Linked DNA regions of Bosea sp. 685. The protein of the gene in region 1 interacts with the protein of each later gene in a pairwise test. Links are inferred from orthologs where the notes say so. Each region holds a gene or a part of one and is shown on either strand. Other genes may lie near its edges. The genes, in order: dnaA, RMR04_RS21655 and RMR04_RS13595.

What was found.
Region 2: the proteins of dnaA (region 1) and RMR04_RS21655 interact in binary tests that used the Escherichia coli proteins (3 or more experiments, as listed by UniProt). The link is inferred for Bosea sp. 685 from one-to-one orthologs.
Region 3: the proteins of dnaA (region 1) and RMR04_RS13595 interact in binary tests that used the Escherichia coli proteins (3 or more experiments, as listed by UniProt). The link is inferred for Bosea sp. 685 from one-to-one orthologs.

The regions. Positions count from the first base shown.
Region 1 is NZ_CP134779.1:6,096,592-6,100,856, reverse strand. What follows is about bases 598-3,469. They hold dnaA (chromosomal replication initiator protein DnaA), read left to right. Parts: upstream 598-1,207; coding sequence 1,208-2,731; downstream 2,732-3,469. Other genes in these bases: dnaN (DNA polymerase III subunit beta), read left to right, coding at 2,897-3,469. In the rest of the region: rpsT (30S ribosomal protein S20), read left to right, coding at 149-415; more of dnaN, read left to right, coding at 3,470-4,012; DNA replication/repair protein RecF, read left to right, coding at 4,142-4,265. UniProt on the Escherichia coli protein: Plays an essential in the initiation and regulation of chromosomal replication. Binds in an ATP-dependent fashion to the origin of replication (oriC) to initiate formation of the DNA replication initiation complex once per cell cycle.
Region 2 is NZ_CP134779.1:4,387,788-4,391,939, forward strand. What follows is about bases 715-3,473. They hold RMR04_RS21655 (HU family DNA-binding protein), read left to right. Parts: upstream 715-1,822; coding sequence 1,823-2,125; downstream 2,126-3,473. Other genes in these bases: RMR04_RS21650 (flavin-dependent oxidoreductase), read right to left, coding at 715-1,563; RMR04_RS21660 (vWA domain-containing protein), read left to right, coding at 2,285-3,460; RMR04_RS21665 (nuclear transport factor 2 family protein), read right to left, coding at 3,473-3,473. In the rest of the region: RMR04_RS21645 (PilZ domain-containing protein), read left to right, coding at 1-318; more of RMR04_RS21650, read right to left, coding at 319-714; more of RMR04_RS21665, read right to left, coding at 3,474-3,886; RMR04_RS21670 (hypothetical protein), read left to right, coding at 4,007-4,152.
Region 3 is NZ_CP134779.1:2,563,568-2,567,942, reverse strand. The notes cover bases 671-3,652. They hold RMR04_RS13595 (replicative DNA helicase), read left to right. Parts: upstream 671-1,408; coding sequence 1,409-2,896; downstream 2,897-3,652. Other genes in these bases: alr (alanine racemase), read left to right, coding at 2,893-3,652; rplI (50S ribosomal protein L9), read left to right, coding at 678-1,241. Outside these bases: RMR04_RS13605 (DUF2232 domain-containing protein), read left to right, coding at 1-642; more of alr, read left to right, coding at 3,653-4,023; DNA repair protein RadA, read left to right, coding at 4,194-4,375. UniProt on the Escherichia coli protein: The main replicative DNA helicase, it participates in initiation and elongation during chromosome replication. Travels ahead of the DNA replisome, separating dsDNA into templates for DNA synthesis.

The DNA.
Region 1 (4,265 bases):
GGCGCGGCAGCGACTATACGCCTGCCTCTCGCGACGGTCCGCGCAAAGCAACGGCCGCCGCCCACGCATTTTCCATCACGGTCGCGGTCCGACCCCGCCAGGCACATAGCCTGAGGCGAACGGACGCGATGACAACGAGGACGTTTCGATGGCCAATACGACGTCGGCCAAGAAGGCCACGCGCAAGATCGCGCGTCGCACCGAGGTCAATAAGGCGCGCCGCTCGCGCATGCGCACCTTCCTGCGCAAGGTCGAGGAGGCGATCGCCTCCGGCGACAAGAGCGCCGCTGCCGACGCTCTGAAGGCTGCCCAGCCGGAGATCATGCGGGCTGCTCAGAAGGGCATCGTTCACAAGAATACGGCGTCCCGCAAGGTCTCGCGCCTGGCGCATCGGGTTGGCGCTCTCGCCTCCTGATTTTCGCCATTCCGCAGAGCGGATTTTCGACTGAAAAACCCGGCCGCGAGGCCGGGTTTTTTCGTTGGCTGCAAACCTGCTGTGACCCGGCTGCTACAGCGCGCGAATGATTGATTCGGAGCGCGTGTCAGCAAGATTCTGCAATCTTTCCACGGCTTTGCGGGGTTGACTCCCGGAGCGCTCTGAGGGCGCAAAATCGGCCTCTCCGGCGGTTTTGACCGCGCAGCGAAAGCGCTTATTTTTCATGAGTTTAGCGGGCAAAGGATTTGACCCTCGGGATTCCCCCGGACTCACCTCGGGTGGATCGCACATTTGGAAAAAAAGATTCGCCCCCGGCGGCATGGGGCATCCGTAAAGAAAATCTTAAGTTCCACAACCAATTGCGCGGTGAATGCCGGTAGGTCAGGGTACCCCTTTCGGGCCTCGACTCTCGGAAGCCGGCTGAAGGGGATGTTGATCCCTTTCGAGAGCGCCCTGTAAGGTCATTTCATCGCCGGGCGGACAGCAATGGCCACCGGGGATTTTCATAAGAAATGAGGGTGTTTGGCTCGCGACCCAGGGGGGTTGGAGGATGCGGCTCTTTGTCTTGTCAGATTGAGATGAAGTGCGGCTTCGTCCCGCGGCGGGCTTTCCAGGCGTAATCGACAGGAGCGAAGGCAGGCCCCCCTGCGAGCGCGCAGCGTTCGCGGAAAGCCTGTTCTATCGACCGGACAGTAGCGCCGGCGAGGCTGCCGCATTGCGGCGGTTCTCGCTCAAGCGCGCCAATTTTTTAAAAGAAACGGGGCAACACACATGTTTGAACGGCAGGAGACAGTGGCAGCGATCGAGGCAGTGGCGGCGCCGCTTCCCTTGATTGCAGCCACGATCACGGAGACGATCGCCCCCCTGCAGGGTTCGCTCGGGGAGGCCTGGGACCGCGTTCGCCGCCGCTTGCGTGCGGAGCTTGGCGAGGACGTGTTCTCGAGCTGGTTCGCCCGCGTCGAGATCGGCGGGCTCGTCGACAGCGTCGCCTATCTGACCGTGCCGACCCGTTTTCTGAAGAGCTGGCTCGAGGCGCATTACGCCGAGCGTCTTCAGGTCAATTGCCAGGCCGAACTCGGCGCCGTGAATGGCGTCATCCTGTCCGTCCGCCAGGTGTCGCGTGACAGCGCCCCGGCTCCGGTGCGGGAGATGGCCGCCGCGCGTCCGCGCTCTGCGGTGGCTACGCCCGTGGCGGCTTCCGCTGAGGTCCGTCATGGTGAGGCAGCGACGCCATGCGAGCGCGACATCGTCGACGCTTGCGGCACGGTGCTCGACCGGCGCCTGACCTTCGAGAACTTCATCGTCGGCAAGTCGAACCAGCTCGCTTTCGCGGCTGCCGAGCGTATCGCTGCGGCTCCTGCCGGATCGACGCCCTACAACCCGCTCTACATTCATGCCGGCGTCGGCTTGGGCAAGACGCATCTGCTGCAGGCGATCGCTCAGGAGGCGCGCCGCCAGGGCAAGCGCGTCGCTTATTTCACCGCCGACCGCTTCATGTACGGCTTCGTCGCCGCGCTGAAGTCGCAGACCGCGCTCGCCTTCAAGGAGAAGCTGCGCGGCATCGACCTGCTCGTGGTCGATGATGTGCAGTTCATCCAGGGCAAGTCGATCCAGCAGGAGTTCGGCCATACGATCAATGCGCTGATCGACGCCGGCAAGCAGATCGTCGTGGCCGGTGACAGGCTCGCCAATGATCTCGAGGCCCTGGACGAGCGCATTCGCTCGCGTCTGGGCGGTGGGCTCGTGGTCGAGGTCGGCGATCTCGACGAGACGCTGCGCGGCAAGATTCTTGGCGGTCGGTTGGCGGCGCTGCATGCCGCCCATCCGAATTTCCACGTCAATCCCGATGTCGTCGCCTATGTCGCTTGCGTCGTCGCCACCAATGGCCGCGATCTCGACGGCGCCGCCAACCGCTTGCTCGCCCATGCCACGCTGTCTGGCCAGGCGGTCACCCTGGAGACGGCCGAGGCCGCGATCCGCGATCTGGTGCGGACCCGCGAGCCGCGCCGCGTCAAGATCGAGGACATCCAGAAGCTGGTCGCAACGCGCTACAATGTCAGCCGGGCCGATATCCTTTCGGAGCGGCGGACGGCGGCGGTGGTGAAGCCGCGCCAGATCGCGATGTATCTCTCCAAGGCGCTGACCCCGCGCTCCCTGCCCGAGATCGGCCGCCGGTTCGGCGGGCGCGATCACACCACGGTGCTGCATGCGGTGCGCAAGATCGAGAAGGCGATCACCGAGGATCGCTTGCTCCATGACGAGGTCGATCTCTTGAAGCGCATGCTGCAGGAGTGAGCAGCAGGAGTGAGCGACGGGCATTGAAGCCCCTCCGCCCGCTTTGATTGTGATTGCCGGCGCGCCTGCCCTTGCGCCGGTGGCGCGCCTCCGGCAATGTCGCGGGCCATTCCGCCGCCCGCGCCTCCTTGGCCCGGGCGCAATCACGCCAGAAGACTAAGAGATATGAAGGTCACGGTCGAACGTTCCACGCTGCTGAAGTCGCTGGGCCACGTGCATCGCGTGGTGGAGCGCCGCAACACGATCCCGATCCTGTCGAACCTGCTGCTCAGTGGAGCGGAGGCCGGCCTGAGGCTCAAGGCGACCGACCTCGATATCGAGGTCGTGGAAACGATCGCCGCCGATGTCGCCGAGCCCGGCGCGACGACCGTCCCGGCCCATACGCTGTACGATATCGTCCGCAAGCTGCCCGACGGCGCGCAGGTCTCGCTTGAGACGACTGGCGAGACCGGGCTGACCCTGCGCTCGGGCCGCTCGCGCTTTCAGCTCCAGACCTTGCCGGAAAGCGACTTCCCCGACATCACGGCCGGCGAGATGGCGCATCGCTTCGTGCTCCCGGCGGGCGAGTTCAAGCGCCTGATCGACAAGACGCAATTCGCGATCTCGACCGAGGAGACGCGCTATTATCTGAACGGCATCTATCTCCACACGCTCGATGTCGAGGGCCGCAGCCTGCTGCGCGCGGTCGCCACCGACGGCCACCGTCTCGCCCGCGTCGACACCGCAGCGCCTGCAGGCGCTGCCGGCATGCCGGGTGTCATTATCCCGCGCAAGGCCGTCTCCGAAATCCAGAAACTGCTGGAGGACGGCGAGACCGAAGTGGCGATCGAATTGTCCGCGACCAAGATCCGCGTCGCGACCCAGGCCGTTGTACTGACCTCGAAGCTGATCGACGGCACTTTCCCCGATTATCAGCGGGTCATCCCCAGCGGCAACGACAAGCGATTGACCGTCGACAAGGGTGATTTCGCGGCCTCGGTCGACCGCGTCTCGACGATCTCCTCCGAGCGCGGCCGGGCCGTGAAGCTCTCCATGGCCGATGGCCGCATGACGCTCTCGGTCACCAATCCCGATTCCGGCTCGGCGACCGAGGAGATCGAGGTCGACTATGATGCGAGCCCGCTCGATATCGGCTTCAATGCCCGCTATCTCATGGATATCGCCGCCCAGCTCGATGGCGACACGGCCCTGCTCAAGCTGGCCGATCCCGGCTCGCCGACCGTGATCCAGGATCGCGAAGGCGCGTCTGCGCTCTATGTGCTGATGCCGATGCGCGTTTAGAGCATTGCGCGAAAAAGTGGGCACCGGTTTTTCGCTGGAGCAATGCTCTAGATCCTTGGAATCGATCACGTTTTTTGCATTCGGGCGTGACCGTCCGAATGCGACGTGATCTAGCCGGCATTCAGCGTCGTGACGGCCGTCGCGCGCCTGATCCTTCAGGATTTCCGCTCCTACGAGGCTCTTGATCTGACGATCGAGGGCCAAATCGTTGCGCTCGTCGGCGAGAATGGAGCGGGCAAGACCAATCTGCTGG
Region 2 (4,152 bases), 1.7 Mb from region 1 along the record:
ATGAGGATTGAACGTCGTCAAACGCCGCGCAGCCGGGTCCATGGGGGCGCGAGCGTCGTCTTCAACGGCCGTCAGTCGGTGCTCGACTGCACCCTGCGCAACTGGTCGGACACCGGCGCGCTGGTCCGCATGAGCGACTGGATCGCGCTGCCGAAAACATTCGAGATCGACATCGCCAACCGGGACGAGAGCGTCCGCGTCCGGCAATGCTGGCGTCGCGGAGACGATGTCGGCGTCGCCTTCCTGACGCCGGGGGAATGCCAGCCGGTTGCGCCGATTTCGCTCGACGCCATGCGAAAGCGCCGTCAGCTCGGCTGATCAGGCGCGCTTCAGCAGCTGTTCGGCGGAAAACCCCGCCTTCCCGGCATAGGATTTCACGATCGCCTCGCGCTTGGCGTAGCTCAGCACGCGCTCGACATCGTCGAAGCCATTGGGCGCCAGCGCCTCGACGGCATCGATGACGCGCTCGGGGCCGCCAGCGCGGTTCATCGCCACAATCTCGGCGGTTGCGGGCAGGCGGACCGCCTCATAAGCCGCGAGCGCATGGCGCGGATGCTCGGCGCGAACCAGCAGGTCGGCGAGGCAGCGCGCATCGAGGATCGCCTGCGAAGCCCCGTTCGAGCCAACCGGATACATCGGATGGGCGGCGTCGCCGAGCAGCGTGACGCGGCCATGGGTCCAGCGCGGCAGCGGATCGCGATCGCACATCGGATAATCCCAGAAGCCGGGCGAGGCCTGGATCAGCGCCATGATATCGACGCCGGGCACGCTGAAGCGCCGGGCGAAGGGCAGCACGTCTTCGAGCCGGCCGGGCTTCGACCAGGCCTCCTTCGGCGGCGGCTTGGCCGGGTCGCCGGTTCGGATGTTGACGACCCAGTTGGTCAGGCGCGTCTGCGGCGTCGCGCCTGATGCAATCGGGTAGAGCACCAGCTTCCCCGCCATGCCGCCGGCAATGATCATGCTCTCGCCATCGAGAAAGAGCGGCCAGTCGCAGGCGCCGCGCCACATCTGCACGCCGTTCCAGCGCGGCGGCCCTTGATCGGGGCAATAATGACCGCGCACGGCCGAGTGGATGCCGTCGGCGGCGATCAGGAGATCGGCGCGGGCGGTCTCGCCGCCCTCGCCGCGCCGGGAATCGGCGAAATGGGCGGTGACGCCGCCCTCATCCTGCGAAAAACCCTGCAGGCGGCGGCCGGTGCGCAGCGCGTCCGCACCCAGCCGCGCCACCACCGCATCGCGGATCACGCCCTGCAGGCGGCCGCGATGGATCGAGAATTGCGGCACCGGTGCGCCGGCATGCAGGCCGCGCAATTCGCGCCAAACGGTCTGGCCGAAGCGGTTCATATAGACGAGTTCGCGCGTGCGGATGGCCACCGCGTCAAGCGCCGGCAGCAGTCCGAGCTCGGCGAGCTCGCGGATGGCGTGCGGCAATGTGTTGATGCCGACACCGACCTCGCGGATCTCCCCGGACTGCTCGTAGACGGTCGGCGTGAAGCCCCGCGCATGCAGCATGAGCGCCAGCGTCAAACCGCCGATCCCGCCCCCGACGATGATGACCTTCATGCCTGCCCGCCCCTGCCCTTCTAATTATTTTAAGCTTGAAATAACCGGCCCTGATTTGTCAATCGCGCCGCAGCGGCGCCGGAATCGTACGACATTAGCCGCACGGGGAACGGAACGAAGCGGATTTCTGTGCGTATCTACCGCCACAGCTGTCGTCTTTCGATTTTAGCTGTGCCAACTGGCGCCTTCGCGCGCCGCAGATTGCGGGAGCAACGATCCGTGGGAGCAACCCCGTACGAACGCTCGGCCTTGCGCGACGCTGTACAACCCCCTTCTCAAGGAGGAATTCATGACCAAGAATGAACTGATCGCCGCCATTGCCGAAGAGACCGGCAAGACCAAGACCGACGTCTCGGCCATCCTGGCCTCACTGGGCGCGGTCGTCGCCAAGACCCTGAAGTCCGGTGACGACGTCACGCTGGGCGGCGTCGGCAAGCTCTCGGCCGCCAAGCGCGAGGCCCGCGAGGCCCGCAACCCCTCGACCGGCGCGATGATCAAGGTTCCGGCCAAGACGGTCGTCAAGTTCAAGGTGACCAAGGATCTCGCTGACGCCGTCGCGTAATCTATCGTTTCCCTCCCCGCCATCCCGGACCAGCGGCGCCGCCGCCCGGACCCGAGATGGCGGCGGAGGGAACGATGCCCGTCGCCAGGCTATGGCGATCACACCAGGATGTGCGCAAGCGCGGCTTGACCGCAGGCTCCGGCCCCGCACATTAGCCTGATGTTCCTCCGCCTGTTCACAGAGCTGCGCGCCAACAAGGTTCCCGTCACGCTGCGGGAATATCTGGCGCTGCTGGAAGGCGTCGAGGCCGACCTCGCCGAGCACCGCGTCGAGGAGTTCTACTATCTCGCCCGCTGTTGCCTGGTGAAGGACGAGCGCCATCTCGACCGCTTCGACCAGGTCTTCGCCCAGGTCTTCAAGGGCATGGAGACGCTTCAGCAGGCCATCGAGCAGGCCGGCATCCCCGAGGAGTGGCTGCGCAAGCTCGCCGAGAAATACCTCACCGATGAAGAGAAGGCGCAGCTCGAGGCGCTCGGCTGGGAGAAGCTCTGGGAGACGCTGAAGCTGCGGCACGCGGAGCAGAAGGGCCGCCATCAGGGCGGCTCGAAATGGATCGGCACCGCCGGCACCTCGCCCTATGGCGCTTATGGCTACAATCCCGAAGGCGTCCGTATCGGCCAGGACAAGAACCGCAATTTCCGCGCGGTGAAGGTCTGGGACAAGCGCGAATTCAAGGATTTCGACGACACCCGCGAGCTTGGCGTGCGCAACCTGCGCATCGCGCTGCGCCGCCTGCGCAAATTCGCCCGCACCGGCGCAGCCGAAGAGCTCGACCTCGATTCGACGATCTCAGAGACCGCGCGGCACGGCTATCTCGACGTGAAATTGCGGCCCGAGCGGCGCAACGCCGTGAAGGTATTGCTCTTCCTCGATGTCGGCGGCTCGATGGACTGGCATGTCGAGCTGGCCGAGGAGCTGTTCTCGGCGGCCCGCGCCGAATTCAAGCATTTCGAGCATTTCTACTTCCACAACTGCCCCTATGAGCGGGTCTGGCGCGAGAATCGCCGCCGGCACGACCAGGTCATCCCGACCTGGGACATCCTGCGGACCTATCCGGCCGATTACCGCGTCGTCTTCGTCGGCGACGCCTCGATGAGCCCCTATGAGATCGCGATGCCGGGCGGCTCGGTCGAGCATTGGAACGAGGAGGCGGGCCAGGTCTGGCTGGAGCGATTGACGGGACGTTTCCAAAAATCTGTCTGGCTCAACCCGGTGCAGCAGCATCTCTGGAGCTACACCCAGTCGATCCGCCAGATCGGCGGGCTGATGGCCGGCCGCATGTTCCCGCTGACGCTGGACGGGCTGGACGGGGCGATGAAGGTGCTGGCGCGCTAGCCTCCCCCATCATCATGGAAAAGCACGTGTCGGCGTTCCCTGATGAAAAACCATCTGCCAGCTATCGTCGATCAACTTCCAGATCGAGCTTCGAAGCGAATGCACCTCGATTTCATCGACTGTGCTTCGGCGCATCGACCGATATGTCAGTAACGCTACGCCCTCGGCGAGCAAGCAAACGCGGAAATCGCGGGCCGTTCGCTCAACCGAAGCGTCTTGATCCGTTTCGCCGGCGAGCGCCTCCATCGTTTGGTACTTGTCGTAGATTCGGCCTGAACGACCGAACTCCACGAAGTCGTCGGCAAGCAAGGCCATGACATCCGCCCGCGAAGCGCGAGCCTGAGACATCAACAATCGCTCTTCAAGCTCTCGTAACGACACAAGAAGCGATTCCGTCTCAGCGTTGAGTGGACCGCCATCAACCATGCAGCCTCCAATCGTGACCGTCCCGAGCCGCCACCAGCGGTTCCTCGCGCCCCTTCGGCAGAGGGTCTCCTGATATGGTGGTCGAGACAAGCGCTGGCTAAGCCGCTAAGGCTCGCGGCCATGCAGCCTCACCATGACGACGACACCCCTCCCCCGGTCTGGCGCCAGCGCCCGAAGCCGATCGGTTTCGAGATCGCCTACAGGCTCGACGGCGACGCGCTGGAGATCGACACCACCCGCAAGGTCGATCGCGTCAGGCTGGCGGC
Region 3 (4,375 bases), 3.5 Mb from region 1 along the record:
TATCCGCTCGGCCGGTTGCTGCTCTGGATCGCCGGAACGGCCGCGCTTGTCACCGTCGGCAGCGCGCTCGTGATGACGACGGATTACGAGGCGTATCGCTCCGTCATCGCCCGGATCATCGAAAACCTGCTCACCGAAATGGTACGCGCCAAGCTGATCGCGCTGCCCGCCGATGTCCGGCTGCCGGAGCTCGCCCAGAGCCTCGCGCCGGCGGTTCCGGTCGGTATCGGCGCATCCTTCGTCACCACGATCACCGCCAATCTCTGGATCGCCGCCAAGGCGGTCCGGATTTCCGGCCGGCTGCCGCGGCCCTGGCCGTTCATCCCCGCCACCACATTGCCGCGCCAGGCGCTGCTGCTGCTGGTGCTCGCTTTGGTGACGGCCTCGCTCGGCGGCTTCGTCGGCGTCGCCGGCGCGGCGATGACCGGGGCCCTGCTTGCCGCCTTCATGTTCAGTGGGCTCGCGCTCCTGCACGACGCCTCACGCGGCAAGGCCTGGCGCACGCCGATGCTCGTCTCGGTCTATGTCGCGCTCATCGTCATGCAAGCCGTCCTGACGCCACTGCTGGCTCTGGCGGGCCTGCTCGACACCCTTCTCGGCCTGCGCAAGCGGGTTGCACTGCCTCCATCCCCTAACGCCTAAACCCATCGACCACACTCAAAACGGAGATTAAGACCATGGAAGTGATCCTGCTCGAACGCGTCGCCAAGCTCGGCCAGATGGGCGAAGTCGTCCGCGTCCGCGACGGCTTCGGCCGCAACTACCTGCTCGCCCGCGGTAAGGCGCTGCGCGCCACCGAAGACAACCGCAAGCGCTTTGAGACCCAGCGCATCGAGCTCGAGACCCGTAATCTCGAACTGAAGTCGGAAGCCGAGACCGTCGCCGAGACGCTGAACGGCCACTCGGTCGTGATCCTGCGCCAGTCCGGCGAGTCCGGCGTGCTCTACGGCTCGGTCTCGACCCGCGACATCGCCGAATCCCTGACCGCCGACGGTTTCCACGTCGCCCGCAGCCAGGTGACGCTGAACGCCCCGATCAAGACGCTCGGCCTGCACACCGTCCCGGTCGTGCTGCATCCGGAAGTCTCGGTGACGGTCACGATCAACGTCGCCCGTTCGGCGGAAGAGGCCGTGCGCCAGGTGCGCGGCGAGAACGTCACGGCCCGCGAGGAATTCGACCTCGACGATCTCGGCCTCGAGGTCGGCGCAGCCCTGGCGGAAGCCGGCGAGGACGATCGCTGAGCTTTCTCGATTTCGCATCGAGTCAAGGGCGCCATGGCAACATGGCGCCCTTTTCGTTTGGCGGCTGTGGAGTGCCGTGGATTGCGGATTCGGTGCTGGCGCAAACCGTCAGGGTGCTAGACTAACCTACGTTCCGACTCATCCTTGACAGAACCTGTCCGCAGACCATGGCCACCGCCACCGCCCTCGTTGCCCGCCTCGAGAACCGCGAGGCCGAGTACCGCGTCCAGCCCCACAACATCGAGGCGGAGCAGGCGCTGCTGGGCGCAATCCTGGTCAATAACGACGCCTTCTATCGCGTCTCCGACTTCCTGCTACCGGACCATTTCTTCGAGGCTATCCACCAGCGCGTCTTCGAGCTGATGTCGAGCCTTGTCCGCGCCGGCAAGATCGCGACGCCGATCACGCTCAAGACCTTCGTCGGCGAGATGGACCTCGGCGGCATCACCGCCTCGCAATATCTCGCCCGCCTTGCGGCCGAAGCAACGACGGTCATCAACGCGCAGGATTACGGCCGCACGGTCTATGACCTCGCCATTCGCCGCCAGCTCATCGGCGTCGGCGAGGAGCTGGTCAATGTCGCCTATGACGCGCCGGTCGAGATGCCGCCGCGCGAGCAGATCGAGGACGCCGAGCGCAAGCTCTACGAACTCGCCGAAAAGGGCCGTTACGAGGGCGGCTTCCAGAAATTCGACAACGCGCTGCGCACCGCGATCGACATGGCAGCCAACGCCTATGCGCGCGCCGGCGGCCTCTCGGGCATTTCATCGGGCCTGCGCGATCTCGACCAGCGCATGGGCGGCCTGCAGCCCTCCGACCTGATCGTGCTGGCCGGCCGCCCCGCCATGGGCAAGACATCGCTTGCGACCAATATCGCCTTCAACATGGCGAAGGCCTGGCGCGGCGAGCGGCAGCCGGACGGTACGCTCAAGACCGTCGATGGCGCCATCGTCGCCTTCTTCTCGCTTGAAATGTCGGCCGACCAGCTCGCGACGCGTATCGTCGCCGAGCAGTCGGGCATCTCCTCCTACAAGATCAGGCAGGGCCGCATCACCGAGGCCGATTTCGCGAGGCTGACCGATGTCGCGGCGCAGATCGAGAAGCTGCCGCTTTATATCGACCAGACCGGCGGTATCTCGATCGCCCAACTCGTCGCCCGCGCCCGCCGATTGAAGCGTCAGAAGGGGCTCGACGCCCTGTTCATCGACTACCTGCAGCTCCTCTCCGGCTCGTCCAAGAACAGCCAGAATCGCGTGCAGGAATTGACCGAGATCACCACCAGCCTGAAGGCGCTGGCGAAGGAGCTTGCCGTTCCGATCATCGCACTTTCGCAGCTCTCGCGTCAGGTCGAAAGCCGCGACGACAAGCGCCCGCAGCTCTCGGATCTGCGTGAATCGGGCTCGATCGAGCAGGACGCCGACGTCGTGATGTTCGTCTATCGCGACGAATACTATCTCAAGGGCAAGGAGCCGCGCCCCGGCACCGAAGAACACAACAAGTGGCAAATCGAGATGGAAGCCGCCCATGGCGTGGCCGAGCTCATCATCGGCAAGCAGCGCCACGGCCCCACCGGGGCGATCGCGCTCCAGTTCGACGCCGAGGTGACGCGCTTCTCCGACCGCGCTGACGAACTCCGACTCCCGGATCGCGAATGAGCACTTTCGATTCAGCCGACGCCGCGACCGTCGGCGCCATCCTCACCATCGATCTCGGCGCGCTGGTCGCCAATTGGCGGGCGCTGGGCGCGCGTGCCGGCACGGAAGCCGGCGCGGTGGTCAAGGCGAACGCCTATGGCATCGGCATCGAACCGGCAGTGACGGCCTTGGCCAAAGCCGGCTGCCGCAGCTTCTTCGTCGCGCATCTCTCCGAGGGTATCCGGGCGCGCAGCGTTGCCCCCGATGCTGCGGTCTATATCCTCAATGGGCTTTTACCCGACACATGCGGCGTCTATGCGGAGCACGGGCTTTCGCCCGTACTCGGTTCGCATGAGGAACTGCTGGAATGGGCCTCCTTTCGCCAGACCGGCGCGCAGGTCCGACCAGCGGCGCTGCATGTCGATACCGCGATGAACCGGCTCGGGCTCTGGCCCGGCGAGGGACTCAATCTGGCCCGCGAGCGCAGCGGCGTGATCGCCGCGGCCGGGATCGGGCTGGTGATGAGCCATTTCGCCTCCTCCGAGGATGAGGCGGACCCGGCCAATGCCCGCCAGATCGCGGCCTTCGCCGAGATCGCAGCCGCATTCCCCGACACTGCGGCCTCGCTGAAGAACTCCTCCGGCCATTTCCTGAAGGACTGCCCGTCCTATCAGCTCACCCGGCCAGGCTATGCGCTCTATGGCGGTAACCCGATGCCGGGCCAGGCCAACCCGATGCAGCCCGTCATCGGCCTGGAGGCGCGCATCATCCAGTTGCGCGAGGTCGAGGCCGGTACGCAGGCCGGCTATAATGGTCGCTGGACGGCCAAGAGCCGGCGCAAGCTCGCCACCATCTGCCTCGGCTATGCCGACGGCTACCCACGCAATGCGAGCTGGACCGATACCGTCACGGGCGGCTCGGCGCTGGTCGGCGGAGTGTCCTGCCCCTTTGTCGGCTCTGTCTCGATGGATCTGATCATCGTCGACGTCACCGAAGCCCCGGCCGGCGCGGCGGTTCGCGGCGCGCCCGTCACGCTGATCGGCGGCCCACTCGACCTGGAGGCCGTCGGCGCCGGGGCCAAGACGGTCGGCTACGAGATCCTGACCAGCCTCGGCCGGCGTTACGCGCGCCGTTATGTGGGGTTGTGAGCACGTTGGCAGGCGATCCCACCACTGTCATTCCGGGGCACGGCGCAGCCGTGAACCCGGAACCCACGACCGGGCGCGCACCTTCCACCATGCTTGGAAAATGTCGCGTCCCGTCGTGGGTTCCGGGTTCTTCGCTAGCGCGAAGCCCCGGAAAGACATCGTAAGACGCGATGGCCAAGCGCGGTCCGACCTATATCTGCCAGGCTTGCGGAGCGGTCTATCATCGCTGGCAAGGCAAATGCGACGCCTGCGGCACCTGGTCCTCGCTATCTGAGGAAGCGCAGGCCGCGCCTGTTCCCGGTGGCCGCACCTCATCGAACGGCAAGGCGCGCGGACGCGTCTTCGCTCTGGA